DNA from 2 places in the Acidihalobacter prosperus genome. Region 1 is predicted to be linked to the other one. Evidence: predicted binding sites of a transcription regulator. Region 1 holds the regulator's gene; the other holds the start of a gene.

Evidence for each region. Region 1 encodes FliA, which starts transcription of late flagellar genes. Its sites were predicted from a motif close to GCTAAAGTTNNNNNNNNNNCNGCCGATA; they were not measured.
Region 2: the regulator FliA is predicted to act here: its motif matches at 2,090-2,117, upstream of THPRO_RS14115 (methyl-accepting chemotaxis protein).

Annotation. Positions count from the first base shown of each region.
Region 1 covers NZ_JQSG02000002.1:83,922-87,329, reverse strand. Annotated here, with positions in the region: gene flhF (flagellar biosynthesis protein FlhF) at 1-162, shown strand, start outside; gene THPRO_RS04345 (MinD/ParA family protein) at 152-1,036, shown strand; gene THPRO_RS04340 (RNA polymerase sigma factor FliA) at 1,039-1,764, shown strand; gene THPRO_RS04335 (chemotaxis response regulator CheY) at 1,822-2,196, shown strand; gene THPRO_RS04330 (protein phosphatase CheZ) at 2,221-2,997, shown strand; gene THPRO_RS04325 (chemotaxis protein CheA) at 3,057-3,408, shown strand, end outside.
Region 2 covers NZ_JQSG02000006.1:716,927-720,334, forward strand. Annotated here, with positions in the region: gene THPRO_RS14110 (hypothetical protein) at 1-147, opposite strand, end outside; gene THPRO_RS14115 (methyl-accepting chemotaxis protein) at 308-1,990, opposite strand; partial or broken gene THPRO_RS14120 (carbohydrate porin) at 2,164-3,234, opposite strand; gene THPRO_RS14125 (efflux RND transporter permease subunit) at 3,312-3,408, opposite strand, start outside.

The DNA.
Region 1 (3,408 bases):
CTGGGTACGGGGCAGCGGGTGGCCGAAGATCTCGAGCCGGCCAGAGTGCAGCGCATCGTCAGCCAGGCGCTGGCCTTGGTCAAACGCCGGGAAAGAGAGCCGTCGGCGAACGGCAGGCGGGGACAACACATGGGAAGCGATCGATATGCTTATGTCGGGTGAGGCGGTGGACCAGGCCGAAGGCTTGAAGCGCGTGCGCGAGTCGCGGCCGGTGCGGGTGATGGCGGTGGCCAGCGGCAAGGGCGGCGTCGGCAAGACCAACGTATCCGTCAATCTCGCAGTGGCGCTGGCGGGTCGCGGCCGCGAGGTCATGCTCATGGACGCCGATCTCGGTCTTGCCAATGTGGACGTCATGCTGGGCCTGCAGCCGAGGGTCAATCTTTCCCACGTGATGAGCGGTGAATGCACGCTCGACGAGATTCTGGTCAGCGGCCCACGCGGCATACACGTGGTGCCGGCGGCGTCCGGCATTTCGCACATGGCCGATCTCACCCAGGCGGAACATGCCGGTCTGATTCGCGCCTTCAGCGAATTGAGCCTGCCCTTGGACGTGCTGATCGTCGATACGCCTGCGGGTATTTCGGAGGACGTGGTCAGTTACACGCGCGCGGCTCAGGACGTGATCGTGGTCGTCTGCGACGAGCCTGCTTCGATGACCGATGCCTACGCACTGATCAAGGTGCTCAGCCGCGAACATCAGATCGAGCGCTTCCACGTGCTGGCCAATCGCGTTCGCGACGAGCAGGAGGGCAGCGCCCTGTACCGCAAGATGGCGGCGGTGTGCAGCCGTTTTCTCGATGTGACCCTGCATTATTTCGGCGCCGTGCCCGAAGACCCGCTGCTGCGGCAGGCGGTGCAGCGCCAGGCGGCGGTAGTCGAGCTCTATCCTGGCGGTCCGGCCGGCAGGGCATTCAAGAATCTGGCAGCCAAGGCCGATAATCTACCCAGGCAGATGGGTTCGCGTGGGCATCTGGAGTTTTTCGTGGAGCGTCTGGTGCATGCGCCGGCGCCTGCCGACCTGCAGTGGGCGGATTGAATATGTACCCTGTGCGCGAGGCCGCCGATGTCGACCGCCTGGTGGCCGAGCATGCCCCCATGGTCAAGCGGATCGCCTACCACCTGATTCACCGCCTGCCGCCGAACGTGCAGCTGGACGATCTGGTGCAGACGGGAATCGTCGGTTTGATCGAGGCGGCGAAGCATTACAATGCCGGGCAGGGTGCGAGCTTCGAAACCTATGCGGGTATCCGCGTGCGCGGCGCCATGCTCGACGAGGTGCGTCGAAACGATTGGGCGCCGCGCTCCGTGCATCGCAAGGCGCGTGAAATATCGTCTGCGCTCAGAACGGTCGAAAATCGGCTCGGGCGCGCCGCCCGCGCGACTGAAGTCGCCAGCGAGATGGGCGTGTCGCTGGAGGAATACCACCGGCTGCTGCGCGAAGCGACGGGGTATCAGGTCTTCAGCTTCGAGGAGGCCTTCGGCGACGGTGAGGATGAGGACGGGCACGATGGCGCCCGTACCGGGGATGCGCGAATGTCCGGGCCGTTCGATCAGCTCTCGGGCGAGCGTTTCCGGCAGGCGCTGGCCAGGACGATCGGCTCGTTGCCGGAACGCGAGGCCCTGGTGCTGTCGCTGTATTATGACGAGGAACTGAACTTGCGCGAAATCGGGGAGGTGCTGGGCGTGTCGGAATCGAGAGTGTCACAGATCCACAGCCAGGCACTGATGCGGTTGCGGGCGAGGATGGTCGACTGGCGGACCTGATGGTGCCGCCGGGGTTAGGCAGGTTGAATCTCAAGGAGTGTTTTCGTGGATAAGAACATGCAGATTCTCATCGTGGACGATTTTTCCACGATGCGGCGCATCATCAAAAACCTGCTGCGAGAGCTGGGTTTCAATAATACAGCCGAGGCCGACGATGGCAGCACGGCGCTGCCGATGTTGCAATCGGGGAAATTCGATTTTCTGGTGACGGACTGGAACATGCCGATCATGCCAGGCATCGAGCTGCTCAAGGCCGTGCGCGCCGATCCGAAGCTGGCCAAGCTGCCGGTGCTGATGGTGACGGCCGAGGCACGCCGCGATCAGATCGTCGAGGCGGCGCAGGCCGGCGTTAACGGATATGTGGTCAAACCCTTTTCCGCTGAGACGCTCAAGGAAAAGATCGACAAGATTTTTGAGCGAATCGAAGGTTGAGGCGGATACGGGAGAGACGCAGCCGTGGATAAGAACGAGGACGACAAGCAGGGTGGACCGGGCAACGACGACCGACTGGTGCTGGCGCGCCTGCTCGTGTCCGCCCTGGAAGCTGGCGACGAAGGACCGGTCGGCGATTTGCTGTCATCGCTGGGCGTGCAACAGGATCGAACGCTTTTCAACGAGTTGGGGCGGCTCACGCGCGATCTGCACGAGGCACTGAACAATTTCCGGCTCGACTCGCGGGTGATCGAAATCACGCATGAGGAAATCCCCAACGCTAAAGAAAGGCTCAGTTATGTCGTTACGCTGACAGAGCAGGCGGCGCATCGCACACTGAACGCGATCGAAGACAGCATGCCGCGCCTGACGGAGCTGAGCCAGCGTGCCGAGTCCCTTTCCGAGGGCTGGTCCAAGTTTAAGCGGCGGGAGTTGAGCGTGGAGGAGTTCCGTGAGCTGGGCGGGTCTCTGGACGACTTTCTGGCCGATGTCAAACAACAAATTTCGGCCGTTTCCACTCAGCTTTCGGATGTGATGATGGCTCAGGACTTCCAGGATCTCACCGGTCAGGTGATCCGCAGGGTGATCGAACTGGTGCAGGAGGTCGAGGAGGGTCTGGTCGGTATCGTCAAGGTGGCGAGCGAGCGCCTTCTGAAGATGGAGGGCAAGCAGGTTGCTGAAACGCCAGCCGACGAATCCAGCGGCAAGGGTTTCGGCCCCGCCGTTCCCGGCGTGGACAAGGCAGGTATCGTGAGCGGGCAGGACGAAGTCGATGACCTGCTCTCCAGCCTGGGCTTCTGAACGTCGTGCGCGGGCCGCACGCATGATAACCATATTCCCCAAAGGGCCCAGGAGACGACATGAGCATGGGTGCTGACGACGAACTGCTGCAGGATTTCCTGGTCGAGGCCGGCGAGATCCTCGACGGGCTCGGCGGGCAATTGCTCGAGCTTGAGCAGAATCCAGCGGATGCCGATCTGCTCAACGCGATTTTTCGCGGTTTCCATACGATCAAGGGCGGCGCCGGTTTTCTGGCACTCACGCCGCTGGTTGACGTGTGCCATCACGCCGAGGACGTGTTCAATCAATTGCGCCAGGGTGAGCGCACGGTGGACGGCGACCTCATGGACGTCATCCTCGCCGTGCTCGATGCGTTGAACGTGATGTTCGACAACCTGCGTGGCGGTGTCGCGCCGGAGCCGGCCGAAGACG
Region 2 (3,408 bases), on a different contig from region 1:
GTCCGGCGTCGGATTGATGCCGGGAGTGGTGATCACGTCCGGGCTGGTGTCGACGGCAGCGGCGGCAGCGCCCAGGGCCGCGAGATTGACGCCGAAGGCGGCGATCAGGGCGATGAGCAGATGGCGCGTATGCGAGAGTTTGTTCATGGTGTCGGTCTCCTGGACGTGTTGTCTTGTGATGATGTCGGCGCGCTTGCGTCGCGCTTATCCCAAGACACGCGGAGACGGGGGAAAAGGTTCCGTGGGAAGGGAATGAAATCCGGCTGGCGCCGACGCGGCCGGCCCTGAGGCCGGCCGCGGGCGGGAATCAGATCTTGAACTGGTTGACCAGCGACTGCAGCTCGGCCGATAGCTTGGCGAGTTCCTCGCTGGCGCTCGCGGTCTGTTGCGCGCCGGCGGCCGTCTGGTCGGTCGAGTGGCTGATGTTGCTGATGTTGCGGTTGATTTCCTCGGCGACGGTGGACTGTTCCTCTGCGGCGCTTGCGATCAGCGCATTCATGTCGTTGATGCGCGCCACCGAGGTGCCGATCTCGTCGAGCGAGGTGCCCGCCTCCTGGGCCTGCGTCACGCTTGCCTGGGCGCGTTCGCGCCCGGAGGCCATGGCTTCCACCGCACCCTTCGAGCCTGCCTGCAGGCGCTCGATCATGCCGCGGATTTCCTCGGTTGAGTCCTGCGTGCGTTTGGCCAGGGTGCGCACCTCGTCCGCCACCACGGCAAAGCCTCGGCCCTGCTCGCCCGCGCGCGCCGCCTCGATCGCCGCGTTCAGCGCCAGCAGATTGGTCTGTTCCGAAATCCCGCTGATCACTTCCAGCACGCGCCCGATCTGCGCGCTGTCGCCCTCGAGCGCATGGATGACCTCGGCGGTGCGTTCGACCTCGTCGGCGAGCTGACTGATCGCCTGGATGGTGCTGCCGACCACCTTCTGCCCTTTCGTGGTGGCGCCGCTGGCATCCTGCGCGGCCCGTGCCGCGTCGTTGGCGTTTTTCGCGACTTCCTGCACGGTGGAGGACATTTCGTTCATCGCCGCGGCCACCTGTTCGGTTTCGCTTTGCTGGCTGCCGACGTGGCGATTGGTTTCCTCGCTGGTGGCGGAGAGCTCCTCGGCCGCCGCGGCAAGCTGCGCGGTGGACCCAGCCACCTGGCTGACGACCTTCTGGATACGCTCCACGAACTGGTTGAATGCATCGGCGAGCTGGTCCAGTTCGTCCTGTCCGCGGGTACTCATGCGGCGGGTCAGGTCGCCCTCTCCCTGGGCGATGTCGCGCATGGTGCTGACGGCGGTGCACAGGCGCTTGCGCATGCTCAACACGGCCGCGCCGATGAGGCTCGCGCCCACGAGCAGGGCCAGCATGAGCAGGCTCAGACTGAGTATCTTGGAGACCTGCAGATCGTGGAGCACCTGTTCCTTGTCTTGGGTTGCCCGCGCCTGCACCTGCTTGATCAACGCGGTTAACTGGCGGTCGATTTCCTCGGATTCCGGATAGGCGACGGTCACCAGCTCGCTTTGGGCGGCGGCGAACTGCAGCGATTTCAGACGTTCGATGGTCTGCTCGTAGTCGGCTTTGCTCTGCGCCCAGAGCACGCCGATCTGGTCGAGCTTTTCCTTGAATTCCGGGTAGTCGGCCACGATGGCCTCGGCCTGCCGGTAGGACTTGTCGGCGTCGTCCACGTAGCGACGCGCGGCCGCGACGTATTTGCCGTCGATACTGTCCTTCATCAGTTTTTCGACCTGCTTGGGGTCCATGCCGCCGGTGCGCGAAAGATTCATGTTGAGTACGTTGTCGCGTATCGCGACGCCGGTGCGCAGGGTGGCGCTGTTCATGTGTTCCAGCGTCTGCAGCAGCGTGGCTTCCTGATCGCTGCGCAGGGTGTCGCGCTTGATGATGCTGCCGAACCAGACGGGCGTGAGCACGGCGGTGATGGCGAAGAGGGCGGCGACGCCGACGCTGGCCATGATGCGCGCGGAGATGGTGCGGACCATTAGGGTCATGGCGGTTCCTTTCTTATGGTGGGTTATGCGCTTTCCGCACCGCGGTGACCTGTCGAGCTACCCCCCCCGGCGGTACGGGTACGCGATACTCATGCAGCTTATCGGCTTGCCATAAAAATCCTTTAATGCCGGATTATCGTTGTGTTTTGTGAGCCGTTACGCAGGCTTATAGATCAATCCAGTGCCATTTGCAGGCGCAGCAGCAGCACGGTGGCGTCGCGGGCAGTGCCGGCCACGTTGCGGATGTACTGGATGTCCGGCTGCAGCGCGAAGCGCCGGTCCAGCGCAAGCTGATAGGTCGCCTCGATGGCGGTTTACGCCCGCAGGCCGCGCAGGTCGGCACGCGTCATGCCGAGGGAGAAATGATCGTCCGGCCGCGATGCCAGTGGCGCGGAAACGTCGACCCCCAGACTGAGATGGCGCGGCACCGTGCTGTCGCCGCCTGGCGCCAGCCCCAGACGCAGAAACGCGCGGACATGACGCGTCCCCGGGCCGTTAAGGGCCTGCGATAGATTGAGGTAGCCGCCGTCGAGCGCGGTGGCTGCGAGCGCGGTGTCCGGCTGACGGTAACGCCACAGCCCGATGCCGATCTGCGTGGGCGCTTCCGCGCCGTAGCCGTAGTCGAGCTCGACAATGGTCAGTGCGCCGTTGCCGAGCGGCCGCATGCGCTGGCCGGGGTCTGCCTGGAATAGACCGGCGTGCAAGGTCAGCGCGCCCTGTCTGCGGCCGTAGACGAGGCCGTAACCCGGTTCCGGATAGGTGGAGACGGGCAGGTTGCCGCTGAGCGTCGGATCGAGTCCGAAGGAGGCGTTGAGCAGCAAGCCGGCGGCATCGGTCACGTCGAATAGGGTGTTGAGGTCGATCAGACCAATCTGCAGGCTGTTGGCGTGCGACCAAGTTTGTCGATACCAGGCGCTGTAGAGTCGAGTGGCGTCCGGGGCCTCGATATTGGAGGCGGTCTGAAAATCGCCGATGTAGCGGCCGCTGGGCAGGCCGCTGCGCACGGCGAGGAAGGACAGGTGCACGCTGCTGTGCGCGCCGGCATCGCCGGTGCCTGCGTCCAGCGCGGCCAGCAGCATGCTGTCGTAGGTGGTGCCGGCGCGCAGGGCACCGTCAGGGGTGTAGACGGCCTCGTTGTTCCAGATGAGACTGGTGTCGAGCGACGGGGTGGCGGCTGCGGCGCCGGCCGCAAGAACGAGCGGCGCCAGGCAAAGCCGGCGCAGGAGACGGGTATTCATGTGCATGGGTTTCGGTCGTCTTATTTTATAAGAATGAGAATTATTATCACAAGACGAGGGGGCGGGCAATCCATCCCTTCCCGCTATGCCGACTGCCGACGCCCCCAGCGCAGATAAAGCGCGGGCAGCAGATTGGTGCTCAGCAGCGAGCTCCACAGCACGCCGCCGAGCACGACGATG